4 regions of the Pseudomonas sp. 273 genome follow, and region 1 is predicted to be linked to each of the others. Evidence: riboswitches for the same ligand, from Rfam matches in the RefSeq annotation. Region 1 holds a riboswitch; each other region holds the start of a gene.
What was found. A riboswitch is a leader RNA that binds a small molecule or an ion and turns the genes downstream of it on or off. The one in region 1 is predicted to bind cobalamin.

Region 1 (5,742 bases):
GTCCAGTTCCGGCAGCGCCACGTGCATGGCCAGGTCGCGCGGGCCCAGGCCCTGGGCGTTGGCGCGCCACTGCTCGATATTGTCCAGCGAGCAGATGGCCTGCAGCACCGGCACGTCGCGGCGGAACGGACGGGCCTGGGGCGCCTCCGGGTTGGACTGGGCGAAGCCGGTGGTGTTGATGATCAGCTCGGCGCAGGCGGCGTCCAGCAGCGCCTCGACCTGCTCCAGGCAGGCCGTTTCCTTGAGGCTGGCCACGGCGATCGGCAGGGGGTTGAGGCCCTGGGCCCGCAGGCGCTCGCAGAAGACATCGATGAAACCGGTGTTCGCCGCCTGCAGGTGGGTGCGGTAGAACAGCAGCGCCGCCACCGGCCAGTCGGCGTTCCATTCGGCTTGCCAGTGGTCGAGCGTGGCGGCGGCATGACGGGGATGGTGCAGCGCCACCCGGGGCAGGGCGCGCGGTTCCTCCCAGGGGTAGGCGCGGCCCAGGTAGCGGCTGGCCAGGTTGGCGAAGAACTGCCGGGCGTTGTCCAGGCCGCCCTGGCGCAGGTACTGCCAGAGGCGCTCGGCTTCGGCGGGGGCGACGGTGCACAGGGCGGTGAGTTCCGGGTCGGGCTTGTCGTCGCCGGGGACCAGGACCAGGGTGGCGCCGCGCTCGGCCAGGGCCACCAGTTGCTCGATGCCGTAGCGCCAGTAGCCGACGCCGCCGTGCACCGAGATCAGGATGACTTTCGCGTGCCGCAGCACCTCGTCGACGTAGAGGTCCACCGAGGCGTGGTTCTGCAGCTGCATGGGGTTGGCCAGGCGCAGGCTCGGGTAGTCCGCCGGCAGTTCGCGGGCGGCCTCGGCGAGCAGCGCCAGGTGCGAATCGCCGCTGCAGAGGATGACCAGCTCGGCGGGCGTCTGGGCCAGGTGGGCGATGCCGTCGTCGGGGACGAAGCCGCCGGGTTGGGTGCGCAGCAGGTGCATGGTACGGCCTTGGTCGAGGGCTGTGCGTAGGAGCGAGCTTGCTCGCGAACAAACCCCGCTGCGGGGCCATTCGCGAGCAAGCTCGCTCCTACGAAGGGCATCAGGTCAGTGCGGTGCGCAGTTCGTTGGCGATGCTGGCCTGGTCGAGTTCCTGGCCGATCACCACCAGGCGGGTGGCGCGGGTTTCGTCGCTCAGCCACTTGCGGTCGAAGTGTTTGTCGAAGCGCTTGCCGACGCCCTGCACCAGCAGGCGCATGGGCTTGCCGGGGATGGCCGCGAAGCCCTTGATGCGCAGCACCGCGTGGCGCTCCACCAGTTGCTCGAGGGCGTCGAGCAGGGCGCGCTCTTCCACTTCCGGCAGGTCGACGTGGAAGGAGTCGAACTCGTCGTGGTCGTGGTCCTCGTGCCCTTCATGGTCGTGGTGGGTCGGGCGGCTGTCGATGTGCAGCTCGGCCTCGGCGTTCAGCCCCAGCAGCACCGACAGCGGCAGCTTGCCGGCGCTGGCCTCGATGATCTTCACCGCCGGCGGCAGTTCCTCGGCGACGTGGGTGCGCACTTGCGCGAGGGTGTCGGCGTCGAGCAGGTCGGCCTTGTTCAGCACCACCAGGTCGGCGCTGGCCAACTGGTCTTCGAACAGTTCGTGCAGCGGCGATTCGTGGTCCAGGTTCGGGTCCTGCCTGCGTTGCTCGTCGACCTGCTCGGGGTGGGCGGCGAAGGTTCCGGCGGCCACCGCCGGGCTGTCGACCACGGTGATCACCGCATCCACCGTGCAGGCGTTGCGGATTTCCGGCCACTGGAAGGCCTGCACCAGGGGCTTGGGCAGGGCCAGGCCGGAGGTCTCGATGAGGATCTGGTCGAGCTCGCCGCGGCGCGCCACCAGCTCGCGCATCACCGGGAAGAACTCTTCCTGCACGGTGCAGCACAGGCAGCCGTTGGCCAGTTCGAAGACGCGGCCCACGGCTTCTTCTTCGCTGCAGCCGATGGAGCATTGCTTGAGGATTTCGCCGTCGATGCCCAGTTCGCCGAACTCGTTGACGATCACCGCGATGCGGCGGCCTTCGGCGTTGTCGAGCATGTGCCGGAGCAGGGTGGTCTTGCCGGCGCCGAGGAAGCCGGTGACGATGGTGACGGGGAGCTTGGCCAGGGTTTGCATGGTCGCCTCTGCGCTGCGATGGCGGGAGGCAGGGGCGCGCGCACGGAGGTTCCGCGCGTCGGAAGCCGCCACCGGATCACCCCGCCCGGTTGTGGTAATGCTGGTTCGAGGCAGGTCTCCTGGCTCACGATCCGGCTTGCGCCTGGCCTTCGCCTTCCCGCCCGTGGGCAGTGGCATTCGAAGGGGTTTGGATCATTCACAGTTGCGGGGGCAGCCGTGGCCTTGACCACGTTCCCTCTTAGCTCCGGCGCCGGGCCGGAGAACCTCGAAGCGGCAAAGGCTACGCAGTGCCCGGCGGGTGGTCAATCGCCACCGGGCCGGTTGACGCTCTGCCTGGGCCGTGCTGTGCTGCCCGGCGATTGCCCGAGGAAGGATCGCCCGCGTGATACTGGTTGCCGGACTGGGGTGCCGCCGTGGCTGCGGCGCCGACGAACTGCTCGCCCTGCTGCGCGCCTGCCTGCGCGAGGCCGGCCTCGATGAGGCGGCTCTGAATGCCCTGGCCAGCAGCGAGGCCAAGGCCCTGGAAGGTGGCCTGCGCGACCTGTCGCGGCAACTTCGTCTGCCCCTGGAACTGCTGGATGCGCAGCGCCTGGCGCCTTACGAGCAGCGCCTGACTTCCACTTCCGAGCGGGCTCGCCAGGTCACCGGCAGCGCTGGCGTGGCTGAGGCTGCCGCCCTGGCACTGGCCGAAGCGCTGGCTGAAGGCCCGGCGCGGCTGGTCGTGCCCAAGCGGCGCAGCGCCAACGCTACTTGCGCGCTGGCCATGGCTCCCTACGGGCTGGGGTAGACTTGCGCCTTTCCCGATCCGAAGCGAAACGCCCATGACGGTCTATTTCATCGGCGCCGGCCCCGGCGATCCCGAGCTCATCACGGTCAAGGGCCAGCGCCTGCTGCGCAGCTGCCCGGTGATTCTCTACGCCGGCTCGCTGGTGCCCGAGGCGGTGCTCGAAGGGCACAGCGCCGAGGTGGTGGTGAACACCGCCGAGCTGCATCTGGAGCAGATAGTCGCGCTGCTGGCGGAGGCCCACGCGAAAGGCCAGGACGTGGCCCGCGTGCATTCCGGCGACCCTTCGCTGTACGGCGCCATCGGTGAGCAGATCCAGCACCTGCGCCGGCTCGGCATCCCCTACGAGATCGTCCCCGGGGTCACCGCCACCGCCGCCTGCGCCGCGCTGCTGGGCTGCGAGCTAACGCTGCCGGACGTGTCGCAGACGCTGATCCTCACCCGCTACGCCAGCCGCACGAAGATGCCCGAGGGGGAATCCCTGGGCGACCTGGCGCGGCACCGGGCGAGCATGGCCATCCACCTGGGCGTGGGGCAGCTGGAGAAGATAGTCGCGGAGCTGTTGCCGCACTACGGCGCGGACTGCCCGATCGCGGTGATCCACCGCGCCAGTTGGCCGGATCAGGACCAGGTCAGCGGCACCCTCGGCGACATCCTGCCGAAGGCTCGGGCCAAGGGGTTCAAGCGGACGGCGCTGATCCTGGTCGGGCGGGTGCTGGCGGCGGAGGGGTTTGGGGAGTCGTCGTTGTATAGCGCGGGGCATGGGCATCTTTACCGGCCGGGCTGACGGCAGATGGCTGGGGGTTGTTTGTAGGAGCGAGCTTGCTCGCGAATGGTGCTCAGCTGTGACTTCGGTGTTTTGGTTCGATTCCGTCCCCTCTCCCCAGCTCTCTCCCTGAAGGGAGAGGGAGCTTGTCCGTGCCGAGAGGAGGCCCGGTTTTAGCCGGCAATCTCTGTGTTAGCCGGCTGACTCCAGAACATCAGCGTCTGCCCAACGGTCCCCTCTCCCTTCAGGGAGAGGGTTAGGGAGAGGGGCTCTCGAACCCGCCACCCACCATCAAGCCATCCAGTCATCCGACCCGCGCCCGGGCAGGCCGTGGCGGATGTACCAGCGCACGCCCAGGTGAAGGCCCAGGGCGGTGCCCACTGTCAGCAGGATCGTCAGGGTTTCCGCATCCATGGTCGCTGTCCTTCGTCCGGGGTCTGGTCTGACAGCGTATGCCTGCGGCAATCTGTCGCACAGATACAGATCGTGTCCGAATGTACGGAGCAGCGCTACAGCGACTGGATGATCCGCCCGAGGGTTTCCATGGCTTTTTCGCTGCGCGGCGTCCAGGGGTGGCCGTAGTTCAGCCGCAGGCAGTGGCGGAAGCTGCGGGTGGCGGAGAAGATCGGCCCCGGGGCGATGCTGATGCCCTGGGCGTGGGCCAGCTGGAACAGCTTCAGGGCGTCGACCCGCTCGGGCAGCTCCAGCCAGAGGAAGTAGCCGCCGCTGGGGCGGGTCACCCGCGTCGCTTCGGGGAAGTGCCGGGCTACCGCGGCGAGCATGGCGTGCTGCTGGCTTTCCAGGGCGTGGCGCAGCTTGCGCAGGTGGCGGTCGTAGCCGCCGTGCTGCAGGTAGTCGGCGATGGCCGCCTGGGCCGGCACCGAGGCCGACAGGCTGGTCATCAGCTTGAGCCGCTCGACCTGCGCGTGGAAGCGCCCGCCGGCCACCCAGCCGATGCGGTAGCCCGGCGCCAGGCTCTTGGAGAAGCTGCCGCAGTGCATCACCAGGCCCTCGGCGTCGTAGGCCTTCACCGGCTTGGGCGCCTGCTGGGCGAAGTACAGCTCGGCGTAGACGTCGTCCTCGATCAGCGGCACCTGGTGCCGGGCCAGCAGGCCGGCGAGGGCGCGCTTGCGGTCCTCGCCCATGCTCGCGCCCAGCGGGTTCTGGAAGTTGCTCATGAACCAGCAGGCCTTGATCGGCAGGCGCTCCAGGCTGTCGGCCAGCACCTGCAGGTCGATGCCCTCGCGCGGGTGCACGGGGATTTCCACGGCCTTGAGCTTGAGCCGCTCCAGCACCTGCAGGGTGGCGTAGAAGGCCGGCGCCTCGATGGCCACCAGGTCGCCGGGCCGGGTGACCACCTGCAGGCACAGGTTCAGCGCCTCCAGCGCGCCGTTGGTCACGACCAGTTCTTCCACCGGCAGCGGCGTGCCGTTGACCATGTAGCGCAGGGCGATCTGCCGGCGCAGGGCATGGCTGCCCGGGGTCATGTCGGCCACCGCGGCGCGCGGCTCCATGTCGCGCACGGCGTGGGCCATGGAGCGCGCCAGGCGCGGCAGGGGGAACAGCTCGGGGGCCGGGAAGGCCGAGCCGAAGGGCACGGTGTCCGGGTCCTTGATCGAGCCGAGCACCGAGAACACCAGCTCGCTGACGTCCACCTCGGTGGTCTGCGCCTCGTGACGGGCGATCTCCGGTTCGGCCAGGGCGCGGCGCACGTGCTCGCGGACGAAGTAGCCGGAACGCGCGCGGGCCACGATCAGGCCGCGATCCTCCAGCAGGTAGTAGGCCTGGAACACGGTGGAGGCGCTGACCCCGTAGGTGCGGCTGGCGTGCCGCACCGAGGGCACCTTCTGCCCGGGGGCGAGCACCCCGCTGCGGATCAGTTCGGCGATCTCGTCGGCGAATTTCTCGTAGCGCTTCATCTTGTCCCGGGGGCCGTTGGGGAGCTCCCACTCTAGGCGTTGCGCGGCGCCGCCGCCATGCCGCGGGGCCATCGCTCAGCGCCTCGGCGCGACGAAGGTGCTGGCCGCCTCGACCTGTTCGCCGCCCTGCTGCGCCGTCACGCGGAAGTGCAGG
Region 2 (5,742 bases), 810 kb from region 1:
GCTCGCCCAGCAGGCCGTCCAGGGCCACGCCGGCGACGCTCAGCAGGGCCAGGCTCATGGGCGTTCCCCCCAGTGGTTCTGGTAAAGCAGTTCGCTCAGCGGGCGCGGCTCGCGCCAGCCCTCCAGGGCCAGCATGGGCGCTGGGTAGAACGCCTCCACCGGCCCCAGGCAGAGCACCGCCACCGCCTCGCTGCCCGCCGGCAGGCCGAGCAGTTCGCCCAGGGCGGCGGGTTCGAACAACGACACCCACCCCAGCCCCAGCCCCTCGGCGCGGGCCGCCAGCCAGAGGTTCTGGATGGCGCAGGCCAGCGAGGCCAGGTCCATCTGCGGCAGGGTGCGGCGGCCGAAGACGTGGGCCTCGCGGCCATCCGCCAGGGCCGCCACCAGCAACTCGGCGCAGTCACGGATGCCTTCGACCTTCAGCCGCATGAATTCGTCGGAGCGCTCGCCCAGGGCCTCGGCGGTCTTCACCCGCTCTTCCTCCACCAGGCCGTGGATGGCCTCGCGCAGCTCGGGGCGGGTGATGCGGATGAAGCGCCAGGGCTGCATCAGCCCGACGCTGGGGGCCTGGTGCGCTGCTTCCAGCAGGCGCGCCAGCAGCTCCGGGGCCACCTCGCCGCCGCTGAAGTGGCGCATGTCGCGGCGTTCGGCGATGGCGCGGTAGATGGCCGCGCGCTCCTCGGGGCTGTAGGCGTGCTCGGTCATGGGCGGAAGATCGCGGTGGCGGCCATCGGGTTCGACGGCAGGTAGAAGTGGATGTAGGACGCGGTCAGGCGGCCCAGGCGGAACACCGCCTCGGCCACCGGCTTGGCGTTCGGGCAGCTGCCGCGCAGGGCCGGCTCCAGGCCGGTGTCCAGCAGCGAGTGGTGGAAGGTGTGGCCGCGCAACGGGCCCTCGGGCAGCTCGACCTCCTGCAGGGCCAGGGCGGCCAGGCGCTTCTGCAGGGTGGCGCGGCCGGGCAGCAGGCCGAGCAGTTGGCCGCATAGGCCATTGGCGTCGGTCAGGCCGTCGAGCAGGTAGAGCATGCCGCCGCACTCGGCCAGCAGCGGCTTGCCGGCGGCGTGATGGGCGCGGATGGCAGCGGCCATGGCGCGGTTGTTCTCCAGTTGTGCCAGGTGCAACTCGGGGTAGCCGCCGGGCAGGTAGAGGCTATCCACCTCCGGCAGGCATTCGTCGCTGAGCGGGGAGAAGAAGCACAGCTCGGCGCCCAGTTCGCGCAGCAGGTCGAGGTTGGCCTGGTAGAGGAAGGCAAAGGCGGAATCGCGCGCCACGCCGATGCGCACGCCGGCCAGGGACGGCGGCACCTCGCGCGCGGCCGGCGCCGCGAAGCTCACCGGCGGCGGCAGGTCCACCGCGCTGCTGGCGGCCAGGGCATCGGCGGCGGCGTCCAGGCGCGCATCCAGGTCGGCCAGCTCCTCGGCCTGCACCAGGCCCAGGTGGCGGCTGGGCAGCTCCAGCTCGGCGCTGCGCGGCAGCGCGCCGTACCAGCGGATCCACTCCGGCAGGCTGTCGCGCAGCAGGTCGCTGTGGCGCTGGCTGCCGACGCGGTTGCCGAGCACCCCGGAGAACGGCAGGCCCGGCTGGTAGGTGGCCAGGCCCACGGCCAGGGCGCCGAAGGTCTGCGCCATGGCCTGGCCGTTGATCACGCCCAGCACCGGGACGTTGAAGGTGCGCGCCAGGTCGGCGGCCGAGGGCGTGCCGTCGAACAGGCCCATCACCCCCTCGATGAGGATCAGGTCGGCCTCCCCGGCCGCCTCCCACAGCAGGCGCCGGCTCTGCGCCTCGCCGACCATCCACAGGTCGAGCTGGTGCACGGGCGCGCCGCTGGCACGGGCGAGGATCATCGGGTCGAGGAAGTCCGGGCCGACCTTGAACACCCGCACCCTGCGCCCCTGGCGCGCGTGCAGGCGGGCCAGGGCGGCGGTGACGGTGGTCTTGCCCTGCCCCGAGGCGGGAGCTGCGATCAGCAGCGCCGGGCACTGGCGCGCTTGCGGCATCAGAACTCCACCCCTTTCTGCGCCTTGATGCCGGCCTTGAAGGCATGCTTGACCAGGCCCATCTCGGTGACGGTGTCGGCGGCCTCGATCATCCCCGGCTGCGCGGCGCGGCCGGTGACCACCACGTGCTGGTGCGCCGGGCGCGCGGCGATGTCGGCGAGCACCGCGTCCAGTTCCAGGTAGCCGTGCTTGAGGGCGATGTTCAGCTCGTCCAGCACCACCAGGCCGATGGCCGGGTCGGCCAGCAGTTCGCGGGCGATGCCCCAGGCCTGCTGCGCCTTGTCGATGTCGCGCTGGCGGTCCTGGGTCTCCCAGGTGAAGCCCTCGCCCATCACGTGGTAGCGCACTTCCTCGGGGAAGCGCCGGAAGAAGGCTTCCTCGCCGGTGCTGGCGGCGCCCTTGATGAACTGCACCACGCCGGCCCGCATGCCGTGGCCGAGGGCGCGGGCGAGCATGCCGAAGGCCGAGCTGCTCTTGCCCTTGCCGTTGCCGGTGAGCACCAGCAGCACGCCGCGTTCGTCCCGGGCCTGGGCGATCTTCTCGTCGACCACTTCCTTCTTGCGCTGCATGCGCGCGCGGTGGCGCTCGTCCTTTTCCGGGGTCTCGCTCATCGTTCTGTCTCCTGGCCGCGGACGGCCGTGCTCGCGGCGCCGGGGCACCGTGGCTGATGGGGCATGCGGGAGTGACGAAGGAACGCAGCCGGGCGGCGCGGGGCCGGGGCTGGAGGGGAATTGCTCATCTGCCTGATCGCTCCACCGCTCTCACCCGCGCGGCTAAAAACCGGGATGACGCGGGGCGATCGGAGCGCGGCCTGGGCAGCGCCCGACGGCTTCCGGCGCGTCGTCGTCGCTACGGGCCGGTCTCCGGGCTCGCGAGTGGAGGTCCTGGGACTTCCCCGGCCGCGCCTTCCCATGCCGTTGGCACAGTGGCTGTTGCGACCGCGTGACTCGCCTACCGTTGCGGGGGCAGCGCCGGAATGACCGAAAAGGCTCGGTTCCACCGGCTTCCCTGTTTCACCTTCAGCCATGACTGAAGGCACCTGTAGCAGGCGCGCAGCTTAGAGGCTGGTGGGGTGGCCGGTCAATCGGCGGCGGCGATGGGTCGCGCCGCCGGCGCCGGCGTCGCGGCCGGGTCCTGGCGGCACCAGCGCAGCCAGATGAACTGCAGCTGGACCAGGGTGGCGCGGGCCAGTTCGCGGTCCTCGGCCGGCAGCCGGTGGTCGCCCTCCAGGGCCTGGAACAGCGCCACGCTGGCCGCATCCAGGGCCTGCTCGCGGCCGGCGCGCGGGCCACCGGCGAGCAGCAGGTCGTGCAGGCGCAGCAGGTAGGCGTCGCGGGCCCGCCGTACGGGGCCGCGGGCCGCGGCCAGGCGCGCGCGGAGGAACAGCAGCTCGTCGCCCAGGTCCAGCGCCAGCAGGCCGCCGCGCCAGCGCGCACGGCGTTCGGCCGGCAGGTTCCTGTAGAACTGCGCCAGGCGCAGCAGGCGGTCGGCGCTGCGGCCGTCGAACCACACCTCCGCCACCGGCAGCGGGCCGCGGGTGAGCCGCGCCAGGTCGACGAGGATGGCCGCCAGCACGCGGCGGTAGTGGCGCTGCCCCGGCGCCAGGCGCACCAGGTTGAACACCAGCACGGCGAAGGCCACGCCGACCACCGTGGCCAGCGCCGAGTTGAGGAAGTGGCCGAGGTCGTAGCTCATCGCGTTGCTCGGCCCGATGTTCTTCACATAGAAGATGCAGAAGGACGAGGCGATGGCGGCGATGGCGGGCCGCGTCATGCACAGCGCGGCGATGAACAGCGGCACGCCCAGCACCAGGGCCAGCGCCGGGAAGCCGTCGCACAGCGGCAGTATCACCAGGCCCGCGATGCCGGCGAAGGGCACCGACAGGACGATGCCGCGCAGGAAGTTGAGGCCGGCGCCAGCCGGGTTGTCGCGGCTGGCGAACAGGCTCAGCACCACGCCGGTGATGGACACCGCGCCCAGGCCGCTGGGCCAGGCCGTGGCCAGCCAGAAGGCCGACACGCAGAGGAATGCCAGGGCACTGCGCAGGCCGTAGAGCAGCCCGCGCTCGATGTCACGGTGCCAGACGATCACCCCCGGCGCGTTGCGCGGCGCCTCGCCGTAGACCAGCGCCTGCATGCTGCGCCGGGCCTGCCCGGCCATCGCCAGGGTGCGCACCAGGCATTCCAGGCACAGGCGCTGCTGGGCGCTCTCGTGGGCCCGCGCGGCCTCGCCCAGGCGCTCGCGGCAGTCCTCGAAGGCGCGGTACCCGGCCTGCTCCAGCAGGTCCATGACCTCGCGCCGCCAGGGCTCCAGCGCGGTGGCGGGCGCCTGGTCCAGCAGCCGCCACTCCCGCGCCACCTTGCGCGCCGCGCGCAGCAGGCCCAGCAGGTCGGCGTTCAGCACCCGCAGCGCCTGGGCCCGGCGGCGGCCGCTCTCGCCCTCGAACCAGGCGTGTTCGCGCTGCGCGTCCACCGCCACGATGCGGCCCATGGCGCGGATCAGCGGGCCGCGCTCGTCGGCACCGGTCAGTTCGGCGGCGGCCGCCTGCAGGCCGGTCTCCCAGGCGCCCTTGCCCTGCTCCGCCAACTGCTGCTGCACGCGCCGCGGCCACAGCACGATGCTCACCAGCGAGGCGCAGAGGATGCCCAGGCCGATCTCCGAGCAGCGCGCCACGGCCTGGTCGAACACCGTCATGGGCGCGGCGCTGGAAGGCAGCGCGACTATCGCCGCGGTGTAGCCGGCGAGGACGAAGCCGTAGGACGAGAAGTTCTGCAGCAGCGAGGCGCCGGCGGTGCAGAACGCCAGCCAGGCCGCCATGGCCAGGAGGAACGGCAGCGGCGCCTGGCCCAGCACCGCGATCAGCGCCACCGAGACCATGGCCCCGAGGCAGGTGCCGAGCAGGCGGAACACGCTCTTGGCCAGCACCATGCCGCTCAGCGGCTGGCTGACCACGAACACCGTGACCAGCGCCCACTGCGGTTGCTGCAGCTCAAAGCGGAACGCCAGGTAGAGGGCGAGAATGCCGGCCAGCACCGACTTGGCGGCGAACTGCAGGTCCGTGCGGCGCGGGCGCAGCACGGCGCGGAAGAACTCGACGAATGGCGAAAGGAAGGCTGGCATGCAGACATACCGGCAAAATCGTTGATCGAACTATTAAATAGCTTGCTAACAATGTCAAGAAACATCCTGTAACCTCCCTGAGTGGAAGGCGACGGATGGTCCCGTCACACAACTCCGCTAGACTCCGTGGGATGACCGAAACCGCTCAAGCCGGCCAGCTGCGCCTGGACACCTCCGCCTCCCCGCCCCTGCTGCAAGTCAGCGGCGACTGGACGCTCGCCCATTTCGCCGACCTGCAACGCCAGGTCGGCGCGCTGGACGGCCAGCGCGCCCATGCCGGGGGCTTCGACTTCAGCCGGCTCGGCGCCCTCGACACCGCCGGGGCCAGCCTGCTCGCCGACCTGATCGGCGCCAGCGGCCTGCAGCGCCTGGACGAGATCGCCGCGGATGTGCCCAGGGAACGCCGCGACCTGCTGCGCGCGGTGGGCAGTTCCATCACCCAGTGCCGCCTGCACGAGAAGAAGCCGCCGCCGCGCAACGCCCTGGTCGAGCTGCTGGAACGCATCGGCCTCGCCATGGAAGCCTTCTGGAAGGACCTGGTGGGCGTGCTCGGCTTCATCGGCCTGACTCTCGAAAGCCTGGCGCGCTGCGCCCTGAATCCCCGGCGCTGGCGGCCCACCTCGCT
Region 3 (5,742 bases), 1.9 Mb from region 1:
AGGGCGTCAGCCGCGCATCGGCGGGCAGGCGCAGCTCGGTGCCTTCGCTCAGGCCATGGCGTTCGCGCAGCCAGGCCTCGGTGATGAAAGTGCTCATGGCCGCCTCACTGTTCCTGCCAGTTGGCCGGCCAGGCGACGTAGAGGAAGCGCACCCGGCTGGGGGTGCCGAACTCGATGGCGCTGCCCTTGGGGATGAACAGCAGGTCGCCGGGCTGGCCCACCAGGGTCTCGCCGTTCTGGCGAATGTGCAGCTCGCCCTCCAGCACCAGGTCCACTTCGTCGTAGTTCAGCGTCCAGGGGAAGAAGGCGTTCTCCCACTGCATGAAGCCGGCGCCCATGCTGCTGCCGTCCTCGGCGCCGACCACGTCGGTGATGCCGATCTGGCAGTCGCCCGGCACCCCGTCGAGGCGGCCGAAGCGCACGCTGTCGCCCTTCACCAGCTTGATCCCGCCGGCGCCGGTGCGCGCCTCGAAGGCTGCCCGGGCCACTCTGGCGCCGCCCTGCTGCGCGGCCTTGCGCACCAGTTGGTCGACCAGTTGCGCGTCCACCTCGGCGGGCAGCCGCGCCAGCACCTCGGCACGGATCCGCGCCAGCTCGTCCTCGCTGGGCCCGGCCGCGGCCGCTTGCGCTTCCTGTGCCTCCGGGCTGCCGGCCACCCGCTCGACCAGCGCCAGGCCCACCTGCTCGGCCACCGTGCGCGCCTCCGGCGTGACGATGCAGCGCGGCAGTTCCACGGCCAGGGAACTCTGCCCGGCGGCGATGGCTTCACGGATGTCGTTGGCGGTAATCAGCTTCTTCATCTCAACAGGTCCTCGATCGGATTCCGTGCGTTCAGCAGCGCGCGCAGGCGCTCGATGCTGGCGGGGTCGTCGCTGGCGGTGCGGACGATCTCGCCGTCGATGCCGTGGCTGCGCAGCAGGCGCTCGATGGCGGGCAGGTCGACGCCGGGCAGGTCGCACTTGCTGATCACCCCGATCAGCCGCTTGCCGGCGTGGATGTCGAGCAGCCCGGGCGGCAGCCGGCATTCCAGCGAGTCGGCGGGGTGCACGTAGACCAGGGTGTCGACGTCGTCGGTGCTGGTGATCAGCGCGCGGTACAGGCGCGGGTGGCTGACGAACTCGCCGGGGGTATCCAGCGCGCCGCTGGGGTCGTATTCCAGCGCCTGGGTCTTGCGCGCCGCCGCGGGGTTGCCGCACAGGGCGTTGAACAGGGTGGTCTTGCCGGCGCCGACGCCGCCGACCAGGGCATACCGCTGCGCGCTCATCATCAGCTCCTGGTCACCGGGCAGACGCTGTAGTCGAGCAGCCGGCCGAGGGCGGCGCAGGTCTGCGCCAGCGCCTCCTCCACCGCGCCGACGCTGCCGTGCAGCACCAGGGCGCCGCTGAAGCGGTCGAGGAAACCGATGTTCACGTTCGCCGCCTTGGTGGCGAAGTCGCCGGCGATCATCGCGGTCTCGCCCGGGGTCAGGGTCATGATGCCGATGGCCTCGGCCCCGGGCACGCCGATCTTGCTCGCCAGCTCCTCCTGGGGGTGCGCGATCAGGTGCGCCAGGGTCACCTGCTTGCCTGGGACGAATTCCTGGATGATGCGCTCTTTGGACACGTGCTCTGCTCCTCTAACTGCTTAGGAAGCTAACAAGTGCCAGGACGGCGGCCCTATCAAAATCCGGCAAAGTTTTCCGCCGCCCCGCAAGACCGGAAAACTCCTACGAGAAACCGCTGGAACGCCCGCAGGACGCCGCATCGACGGTTTCCCGCCGAGGCCTGCGACCCGCGGCCGACGCCGTGCTGAGTGACTTTGTCGCAGCCGGCGGGAGGCGTCCGGGCACAGGCTGGGCGCAGCTATGGCGGTGGCGGGGAGTAGGGGAAAGGGGCATCTGACAGACAGGTTCCGCATCGGCCCGACTTGCCCGGCCGGGGCGTTGTTCGTAAGGTGCGCACGTTTTCGTTCGAGGTAACGGGAAGCAGGTGAAAGACCTGCGCTGCCCCCGCAACGGTAACCGACCGCAGGCCCGCGCCTGCCGCGCTCCAATCCGCCACTGTGCGCCACGCATGGGAAGGCCGGGAGCGTGCGAGTCGGCAGCCCGGAGACCGCCCTCGACACGCACGACAGGTGTTGCGGAGGGCCGCACCGTCAAGCGCGGCCCCTCCCGCCCTTGCCCAGCCCTCCTCGAAAGTCCACTTTTGAGGAACCCATCGATGAAACTTTCCCGTCTCGCCCTGGCCGCCGCCGTGCTGCCCGCGGCGGCCTTCGCCACCGACGATGCCGAACAGGCCTACCAGCTGCCGTCGATGGTCATCACCTCGGCGCGCCAGGCCGAACCCCGCGGCCAGGCTACCTCGGCCAACACCGTCTTCACCCGCGACGACATCGAGCGCCTGCAGGCACGCAGCGTCCCCGAGCTGCTGCAGCGGGTGCCCGGCGTGCAGCTGAGCAACGCCGGCGGCCTGACCAGCTACTTCCTGCGCGGCACCAACCCCGGCCAGACCCTGGTGCTGGTGGACGGCCAGCGCATCGCCTCGGCGAGCAGCGGCATCGCCCGCCTGGACTACCTGAACGTCGACAACATCGAGCGCGTGGAAGTGACCCGCGGCCCGCGCTCGGCGCTGTACGGCGCCGACGCCATCGGCGGGGTGATCCAGATCTTCACCCGCCGCGGCGAAGCCGGCCTGCACCCGCAGGTGCGCCTGGCCGCCGGCAGCAACGGCACCTTCCAGCGCAGCGCCTCGCTCGCCGGCGGCGACGAGCGCACCCGCTTCGACCTGGGCGCCAGCCTCGACGAGAGCCGCGGCTACGACTACACCCGCGACAACGTCGGCGCCGACAGCGACCACGACGGCCAGCGCAACAAGGCCGTGCACCTGAACCTGGACCACCGCCTGAACGAGGACTGGAAGGCCGGCTTCAGCCTCAACGACCAGCGCGGCGACAGCGAATACGACGACGCCTACAGCTACGCCCCCGCCGAGCCCCACGACGAATTCCGCGTCAGCAGCTACAGCGGCTACCTCGAAGGCCAGCTGACCTCGATGTGGAACAGCCGCCTGGAACTGGGCCGCAGCTTCGACCGCAACAAGGCCGTGGGCGCCGCCGAGGTGTGGAACAACGGCACCCTGGAAACCACCCGGCATTCCGCCAGCTGGTTCAACCGCCTGCAGTTGGATGCGCGCAACCAGCTGGCCCTGGGCGCGGACTGGTACGAGGACCGGGTCGACGGCAGCACCGCCTTCGCCGAGGACAGCCGCACCAACCACGCCTTCTTCGCCCAGCACAGTTTCAAGGGCGAGGCCTTCTCCACCGAGCTGGGCCTGCGCCACGACGACAATGAGCGCTACGGTTCGCAGAACAGCTGGAACGCCGCCTTCACCCTGCCGGTGGGCGATAGCCAGAGCTGGATCGCCAGCTACGGCGAGGGCTTCCGCGCGCCGACCTTCAGCGACCTCTACTACCCCGGCGCCAGCAACCCGGACCTTGCGGCCGAGACCTCGAAGACCTACGAGCTGCAATGGCGCGGCGACTTCGCCGGCACGCATCTTGAGGCCGCGCTGTACCGCACGGAAGTGGACGACCTGATCGCCTGGGACAGCGCCAGCAACCAGCCGCAGAACATCGCCAAGGCGCGCATCGACGGCTTCGAGGCCAGCCTGGCCCGCGAGGTCCTCGGCTGGCAGGCCAACCTCGGCCTGAGCATCATCGACCCGCGCGACCGCGACACCGGCCACACCCTGCCGCGCCGCGCCCGGCGCACCCTGAGCCTGGACCTGGACCGCCAGTTCGGCGCCTTCGGCGTCGGCGGCACCTGGCGCGCGCTGAGCAACAGCTACGCCGACGCGACCAACCAGGACCGCCTGGGCGGCTACGGCGTGCTCGACATGCGCGGCAGCTGGCAGTTCAGTGAAACGCTGCGCTGGGACCTGAAGCTGCAGAACCTGCTGGACCAGGACTACGCCCGCGCCAGCTACCAGCGCCCGACCGACCCCATGGGCTTCCCCAGCGAGACCTTCCACTACAAGGAAGCCGGGCGCACCGCGCTGCTGGCGTTGACCTGGACGCCGGAGTTGTAGGTATCGGCCCATGCAGGAGCGCGCCCTGCGCGCGATTTCGCGGGCAGGGCCCGCTCCTACAGGTTGCCGTGAGGCATGGCATTCTCACCCGTAGGAGCGGATTCATCCGCGATTCCGCAGGCAGGGCGGACGGCGCCCAGGCCAACCTTGGCGCCGCCGGGGATCGCCATTAAACGGCGGATAACGCGGAGCGTTATTCGCCCTACGCATTCGCCGTGCTGCACGGCATGTCCCCGTTGGGGCAACCGTCTTGCCGACTGCGCCGAGGCGCGCGTCGTAGGATGGGTTGAGCGAAACCCATGCCGTCGTGGTGATGGGTATCGCTCAACCCATCCTACGACGGCGTTTCTCCGCACTCCGAGCGGACCCTGTCCGCGATAGCCAGAACCACCGGCGCCATTCCAATGTAGGAGCGCGCCCTGCGCGCGAATCGCGGGCAGGGCCCGCTCCTACAGGTTGCCGTGAGGCATGGCATTCTCGCCCGTAGGAGCGGATTCATCCGCGATTCCGCCGGCAGGGCGGACCACGCCCAGGCCAACCTTGGCACCGCCGGGGATCGCCGTTAAACGGCGGATAACGCGGAGCGTTATTCGCCCTACGCCAACACCCCCGCCAGCCGCCCCAGCGCCGAGCAATCCACGGCGTGCCAGTCGCTCAGCTCCGGCCAGGGGTTCTCCACCAGGTTGACCAGCGCCGTGTAGCTGCCCGCCGCGCGGCCGCATTCCAGGTCGAAGCGGTAGTCGCCGACCATCAGCATGTCTTTCGGCTGCACGCCCCAGCGCTCGGCCAGGTGCAGCAGGCCGTCGGGATTGGGCTTGGGCCGGGCTTCGCCGCGGCCGAGGATGTCGCCGGTGGCGAAGCAGTCGCCCAGGCCGATGGCTTGCAGAGTCACCAGCGCCAGCTCGTGGGCGTTGCGGGTGAGGATGCCGAGGCGGTAGCCGGCCTCGTGCAGCGCGCGCACCAGGTCCACCGCGCCGGGGGCGGCGGTGGAGGCCAGGGCCAGTTCGCGCTCGTGCGCCAGCAGCCAGGCGTGCTTGGCCGCCGCCTCGGCTTCCGGCAGCGCCGCCAGGTGGCTGAGGATGTCGTCTTCCTGGGGGATGCCCAGGGCCCGCTTGATCGCCGGGAAGTCGTGCACCGCCAGGGTCAGGGTGCCGTCCATGTCGAACACCCAGTGGCGGATCAGGCCCGGCCTCATGTCCAGTCCTCGCGGCGGCGGATCAGGCCTTCCTGGGTCGCCGAGGCCACCAGTTGGCCGTCGCGGTTGAAGATGCTGCCGCGCACGAAGCCGCGGCCGTTGCCGGCCCAGGGGCTGTCGATGGCGTACAGCAGCCACTCGTCCGCGCGCAGGTCGCGGTGGAACCACACGGAATGGTCGATGGTGGCCACCTGCATGTCCTTCTGCCACACCGAGCGGCCGTGGGGCAGCAGCGAGGTGGTGAGGAAGCCGAAGTCCGAGGCGTAGGCGAGGATGTACTTGTGCAGCGCCGGCACGTCCGGCAGCTTGCCGTCGGCGCGCAGCCAGAGGTACTTGATCGGCTCGCCGACCTGCGGGTCGTAGGGGTCGTTCTGGGTGACCGGGCGGATCTCGATGGGCTTGGGGTACAGCAGCTTGTCGCGGATGCGCTCGGGGAACTGGGCGATGCTGCGCTGCTTGAGCTCCAGGTCCGTGGGCAGGTTC
Region 4 (5,742 bases), 1.4 Mb from region 1:
TACGAGCTGTACAAGTCGGCCGGCGGCAACGAACGCTGGGGCGCCCAGGGCGCCGAACGCCGCCCCGACGGCAGCGCCGAGTCGAACCCCGGCCAGCTCGACGGCATCACCGCCCAGGGCTTCGACTACCGCGCGGAAATCCTCCCCGAGCAACCCACCCCGCCCGCCGGGACCTACACCGACAGCGTGGTGGTGGACGTGCGCTTCTGAGCGCTCAGGGGTACAGGGCGGCGGCCAGCTCGCGCGCCGCGCGGCCGCTTTGCGCCCCCGGCACCAACTGGCTGAAGGGCAGCGTCACGAAGCGCCCTTCGCGCACCGCGCGCAGGCGTGACAGCAGCGGGTGCGCGCGCAGGTAGCGGACCTTCTCCGCGGCCGGCGACCAGCGCGCGTCGGCCAGCAGGATCACATCCGGGTCGCCCGCCAGCAGCGCCTCGGGGCTGGCCAGGTAGCCGCGCAGCGCCACCGCCTCGAACAGGTTGCGCGCCCCGGCGGCGCGCAGCAGCTCGCTGACGAAGCCACGCCCGCCCTGGCTGGCCAGGCCGGCGTCGCTGCTGTCGAGGTAGAACACCCGCAGCGGCGCATGGCCGGCGGCCCTGGCGGCGGCCGCGCGCAGGTCGGCCTGTTGGGCATTTATCAGCCGCTGGGCCCGCGCCTCGACGCCGAGCAGCCGGCCCAGGGTGAGCAGGTCGTCACGCACGTTGCCGAAGCCATCTCCCGTGCGTTGCGCGCAGGCCGCCTCCAGCAGGTAGCTGGCGATCCCGGCGGCGCCCAGCTCGGCGCGCCCGCGCCCCGCGTCGAAGGCCGTGGCGAAGCCGCCCACCACCAGGTCCGGGCGCAGCGCGTAGAGCAGCTCGGCGGACGGGTAGCGCGCCGACACCACGGGTACGCCGCGGTAGCGCCCACCCTGCAGGTCCGGCCCCGGGTCGTCCAGGTAAGCCACGCCCACCAGCCGCGGCCCGGCGCCCAGCGCCAGCAGCAGGTCGGCGGCGTGCTGGTTGAGCGCCAGGATGCGCTCGGCCGGGCGCGCCAGGTGCCAGGCCTGGCCGCAGTTGCGGTAGTCCTGGGCAGCCAGGGCCGGTGCTGCCAGCAGCAACCCGAGCAGCAGTGCCAAGCCCTTCATGGCGCCCCCTCGATCAGCAGTTCGGCCACCGGCTCGCCGCCCGCCAGGTGCTGCTCCACCACGCGCAGCACCTGGGCCTCGTCGCGCACGCCGTACCAGCAGCGCTCCGGGTGGACGGTCAGCAGCGGCCCGCGGTTGCAGGGGAACTGGCAGCCGGTGCGGGTCAGCAGCACGCCCTCGGCGGTTTCGATCAGCCCGCGCCGGGCCAGTTCGCGGCGCAGCGTCTTCCACAGCGGCAAGGCGCCGCGGCGCACGCAACGCGGGCCGGTGCAGAGGAAGACCTGGCGCTTGTGCGGCGGCGGCGCCGACCAGTCCGGCTGCTCCGGCACCGGGCCGGCGTGGCGGCAATCCAGCTGCTGGCGGCCGTCGTCGATGGCCGCGCACACCAGCCGGGCATCCAGGCCACGGCGGCCGAGGGCCGAGGCGGTCACCCGCGGGCACGGCGCCCGGGGGTAGTCGCCGGCCAGTTGCGCCACCTCGCCGCGCAGCCAGTCGAGGTAGGCGCCGTCGCTGGCCGGTTCCAGGTCCACCAGCAGCAGCGCCCTGCCCGCCTGCAGGTGGGCGCGGACGGCCGGCCACAGGGCGTCGAAGCCATCGCTGGTGTCGATCGGCTGCAACGCCCCGCGCAGCGCTTGCAGCTCGGCGCGGAAGGCCTCGCCCTGGGCGCCCGCGAGGGGGCCGACGATCAGCACTGCCGGGTCCATGGCCACCTCAGAAGCTGAAGGTGTAGCGCAGCTCGGCGCTGCGCGGGCGGCCCAGGTTGTCCACCTGGCGGATGCCGTTGCTGGTGCGGCTGGTGGCGTAGTCGCGGTCCAGCAGGTTCTCCAGCAGCAGGCTCAGGCGGTGGCGGCGCGCGCCGTCCAGGTAGCGGTAGGCGTCGCCGTCGAGCACCGTGTAGTGGCCATAGTCGTCGCCCTGGGGGCTGACGATGGAGCCGACGTAGCGCACCGCCACGCCGAAGCCCCACGGGGCCTGGTCGTAGCCCAGCCGCGTGCGGGCGAAGAAGTGCGGGATGTTGTTCACCGTCACGCCCTCGCGGGTGTCCACCAGGTTGCGCGTGGCGTCGGCGGCCAACTGCCAATGCTCGCCCAGTTGCCACTGGCCGCTGGCCTCGATGCCGCGCACCTCGATCTCGCCGTCGCCGTTCACCCACTGGTCGCCGGCCAGGGTGATGAGGTCGCTGATCTCGCGGCGGAAGACGGTGACGCTGCCACTCCACGGCTGGCCGAACAGCGCGCCGCTGTAGTCCAGGCCCAGCTCGGCGTTGCGGCTGCGCTCGGGCTTGAGGTCGCGGTTGCCGATCTCGCTGCCCGGCTCGTTGACGAACAGTTGCTCGGCGTTGGGCAGCTTGAAGGCGGTGCCCAGCTGGCCGCGCAGCTTGAGCTGGTCGGTCAGGTCGTACAGCGAGGTGAGCATCCACACGGTGGCGCCCTCGCCGCCGCTCATTTCCTCGCGGCGCACGCCCAGGCTGGGGTGCCAGTTCGGCAGCAGGTCCACCTGCGGGCGCAGTTGCGCGTACAGGGCGTGGGACTCGGCCTTGTCGTTGTCGATGATGAGGACATCGTCCTGGCCCTTGTACCACTGGTTGTCGCTGCCGAAGACCAGTTCGTGGCCGCCGGCCAGGCGCGCCTTGCCCTCCAGCTGCGCACCCCAGTCGGTGAAGCCCCAGTAGTCGTTGTGGTTGAGCACCCGGGTGCCGCCGCCGGCGAGGTTGTAGATGCGCGTGTAGCTTGTGTCCCAGTCGTTCAGGTGGGCCTTGGCGAACCAGCTGAAGTCCTCGCCCAGGTGCTGCTCGAAGGTGGCGGTGGCGATCTGCTGGATGCGGTCGTTGGTGGTGTGGCGGTTGTCGGCCGGGCGGGCGTAGTCCAGGTCGGCGTCGGCGTACTGGTAGAACAGCTCCAGGCGCGAATCGCCGCCGAAGGCCTGGATGGCCTTGGCGCCGAACACGTTGACGTCGTAGGAGCGGCGCTTGTCGCTGACGGTGGCGGTCATGTCCTGCTCGCGGAACGGCTTGTAGCCGTCGGAGCGGTTGTGGCTGACGTAGGCCAGCAGGCCGAGGTCGCCCAGGCCGTTCTCCAGCACCTTCTCCACGCGTGCGTCGCCGCTGCGCCCGCGGAAGCTGTCCAGGCCCAGGTTGGCCTCGCCGGAGGCCTCGCGACTGCGCGCGCTGCGGGTGACGATGTTGATCACCCCGGACACCGCCTGGGTGCCGAACAGCAGGCCCTGGCCGCCCTTGAGCACCTCGATGCGCTCCACCGCGGCGGTCGGCAGGGTGTCCAGGTAGAGGCCGCCGTACAGGCGGTTGTTCAGGCGCACGCCGTCCAGCAGGATCAGGGTGTCGTCGTTGCGCCCGCCCAGCAGCGAGTAGGTGCCGTAGTCGAAGGGGCCGTTCTTCGGCGCCACGAATAGCCCCGGCACGTACATCTGCAGCACGCGGGTGACGTCGGCGCTGGGGCCGGCGCGCTCGATCCGTTCGCGCTCGATGACTTCGAGCCTGCTGCCGTAGCGGGCCATCTCGGCGACGGTGGTGGACTCCACCGAAGGGGCGCTGACGATTTCGTCCTGCAGCCCCAGGGGCGCGGCATGCAGGCAGGGGCTCAGGCACAGGCCGGCCAGCCACAGGGCGCGCCGGGGTACGGATTCAGGGAAGGGGAAATGCAAGGTGATCGCCTCGAAATGGGAATTTCGCAGGCGGCGCAGCGAGTTCCGGCGCGGGCGCGACCGGAATCCGGCTCACGCCCGCCCACCGCGGGTTTGCCAACAACGCTCCAGGCCGGTCTCCGGGCTCGCGAGGATCGTGGAGCATCCGCCTTCCCATGCCGGAGCACAGTGGCCTCGTGGATGCCCCGCTCGCTTACCGTTGCGGGGGCAGCGCCGGACTTGCCGCCAAGGGCGACGCACCGGCTTCCCGTTTCACCTCGCGCACGGCGGCACGAGGCACCTGGAACGGCGGGCATCTGACCACCTGGGCGGCGGAGCGTCAAGGGCGGCCCTTTACAGCATGCTTCCGCGCCGGGGCGCAGCCTGTGATGGCCTCCCTGCCGTCGTGGAAGCTTTCCGCTATCATCGGCGGACCTTCCCGACGCTCGAAAAGGACTGCCCATGTCGGTTTCTTCCCTGGTGCTACTGCTCGTCCTCGCCGTGCTGTTCTTCGGCGCCATCGCCATCTACAACCGCCTGGTGAACCTGCGCGCCCGCTACCGGAACGCCTTCGCGCAGATCGAGGTGCAGCTCAAGCGGCGCTACGACCTGATCCCCAACCTGGTGGAAACTGCCAAGGCCTACCTCAAGCACGAGCGGGAAACCCTGGAAGCGGTGATCGCCGCGCGCAACGCCGCGGTGGCCGGGCTCAAGGCCGCCGCCAGCCAGCCCGGCGCCCCCGCGGCACTGGCCCAGCTGGCCAACGCCGAGGGCGCCCTGGGCGGCGCGCTGGGGCGGCTCAACGTGACCCTGGAAGCCTACCCGGACCTGAAGGCCTCGCAGAACATGCAGCAGCTCACCGAGGAGCTGTCGAGCACCGAGAACAAAGTGGCCTTCGCCCGCCAGGCGTACAACGACGCGGTGATGGAGTACAACGCCTACCGCCAGTCGTTCCCCGCCGTGCTGCTGGCCGCCAACTTCGGCCACAAGGCCGACGCCGCCTCGCTGGAGTTCGCCGACAGCCAGCAGATCCAGGATGCGCCCAAGGTCAGCTTCTAAGCGCTGGCCGGCCCTATGAACTTCTTCCAGCACCAGGACCGCGCCCGCCGCCAGACCGGGCGGCTGATCCTGCTCCTGGCCATGGCGGTGACCTGCCTGGTGACGCTCACCAGCCTGGTCCTGGGCTGGCTCTGGCGCCATATCGGCGAGCCCGCCAGCCACTGGACCTCGCCGCAGCGCCTGCCCGACCTCGAGCTCTACCTGTGGGTGGCCCTGGTGGTGGTCGGCGTGGTGGTGCTCGGCGCCTGGTACAAGCACCGCCAGCTGCGCCTGGGCGGCCGCATCGTGGCCGAGCGCCTGGGCGGCCGGCTGATCAACCTGGACGCCCGCGACGCCGACGAGCGCCGGGTGCTCAACGTGGTCGAGGAAATGGCCATCGCCTCGGGCGCCCCGGTGCCACCGGTGTACCTGCTGGAGGATAGCGGCATCAACGCCTTCGCCGCCGGCCTGACGCCGCGCGATGCGGTCATCGGCGTCACCCGCGGGACCATCGGCCTGCTCAGCCGCGACGAGCTGCAGGGGGTGATCGCCCACGAGTTCAGCCACATCCACCACGGCGACATGCGCCTGAACACCCGCCTGGTGGCGCTGCTGCACGGCATCCTGCTGCTGGGCCTGATCGGCGAGACCATGGTCCGCGGCCTGTGGGACAGCCACACGGCCGACGACGTCGCGCGCATCCGCGTGCAGCGCAGCAACGCCGGCAACGACGCCGGCTCCGGCTCGGCCCTGGGCTTCATCGCGCTGGCCTTCGTCGCCGGCCTCTGCCTGTGGGTGCTGGGTTCGCTCGGCACCTTCTTCGGCAGCCTGATCAAGGCCGCGGTGAACCGCCAGCGCGAGTACCTGGCCGACGCCTCCGCCGTGCAGTTCACCCGCAACCCGGCCAGCATCGCCGGAGCGCTGAAGAAGGTCGGCGGCTACGG

Region 2: linked by a shared signal. The riboswitch ahead of cobO (cob(I)yrinic acid a,c-diamide adenosyltransferase) and the one ahead of cobW (cobalamin biosynthesis protein CobW) in region 1 are both predicted to bind cobalamin.
Region 3: linked by a shared signal. The riboswitch ahead of PKO50_RS01585 (TonB-dependent receptor) and the one ahead of cobW (cobalamin biosynthesis protein CobW) in region 1 are both predicted to bind cobalamin.
Region 4: linked by a shared signal. The riboswitch ahead of PKO50_RS20670 (TonB-dependent receptor) and the one ahead of cobW (cobalamin biosynthesis protein CobW) in region 1 are both predicted to bind cobalamin.

The regions. Positions count from the first base shown of each region.
Region 1 is NZ_CP116775.1:5,931,468-5,937,209, reverse strand. Features, by position in the region: gene cobN (cobaltochelatase subunit CobN) at 1-966, opposite strand, end outside; gene cobW (cobalamin biosynthesis protein CobW) at 1,067-2,119, opposite strand; cobalamin riboswitch at 2,211-2,402, opposite strand; gene PKO50_RS27115 (cobalamin biosynthesis protein) at 2,502-2,906, shown strand; gene cobM (precorrin-4 C(11)-methyltransferase) at 2,941-3,690, shown strand; gene PKO50_RS27105 (hypothetical protein) at 3,961-4,083, opposite strand; gene mapR (GntR family transcriptional regulator MpaR) at 4,179-5,588, opposite strand; gene ccoG (cytochrome c oxidase accessory protein CcoG) at 5,664-5,742, opposite strand, start outside.
Region 2 is NZ_CP116775.1:5,124,841-5,130,582, forward strand. Features, by position in the region: partial or broken gene cbiB (adenosylcobinamide-phosphate synthase CbiB) at 1-58, opposite strand, end outside; gene bluB (5,6-dimethylbenzimidazole synthase) at 55-705, opposite strand; gene PKO50_RS23315 (cobyrinate a,c-diamide synthase) at 702-1,997, opposite strand; gene cobO (cob(I)yrinic acid a,c-diamide adenosyltransferase) at 1,997-2,608, opposite strand; cobalamin riboswitch at 2,834-3,055, opposite strand; gene PKO50_RS23325 (FUSC family protein) at 3,078-5,117, opposite strand; gene PKO50_RS23330 (MlaE family lipid ABC transporter permease subunit) at 5,249-5,742, shown strand, end outside.
Region 3 is NZ_CP116775.1:332,779-338,520, reverse strand. Features, by position in the region: gene eutT (ethanolamine utilization cob(I)yrinic acid a,c-diamide adenosyltransferase EutT) at 1-97, opposite strand, end outside; gene eutQ (ethanolamine utilization acetate kinase EutQ) at 105-800, opposite strand; gene PKO50_RS01595 (EutP/PduV family microcompartment system protein) at 797-1,264, opposite strand; gene eutS (ethanolamine utilization microcompartment protein EutS) at 1,267-1,602, opposite strand; cobalamin riboswitch at 1,914-2,114, shown strand; gene PKO50_RS01585 (TonB-dependent receptor) at 2,199-4,064, shown strand; gene PKO50_RS01580 (HAD family hydrolase) at 4,660-5,259, opposite strand; gene tesB (acyl-CoA thioesterase II) at 5,256-5,742, opposite strand, start outside.
Region 4 is NZ_CP116775.1:4,546,565-4,552,306, forward strand. Features, by position in the region: gene PKO50_RS20655 (spore coat U domain-containing protein) at 1-210, shown strand, start outside; gene PKO50_RS20660 (ABC transporter substrate-binding protein) at 215-1,120, opposite strand; gene PKO50_RS20665 ((2Fe-2S) ferredoxin domain-containing protein) at 1,117-1,824, opposite strand; gene PKO50_RS20670 (TonB-dependent receptor) at 1,832-3,727, opposite strand; cobalamin riboswitch at 3,874-4,080, opposite strand; gene PKO50_RS20675 (LemA family protein) at 4,223-4,819, shown strand; gene PKO50_RS20680 (M48 family metallopeptidase) at 4,835-5,742, shown strand, end outside.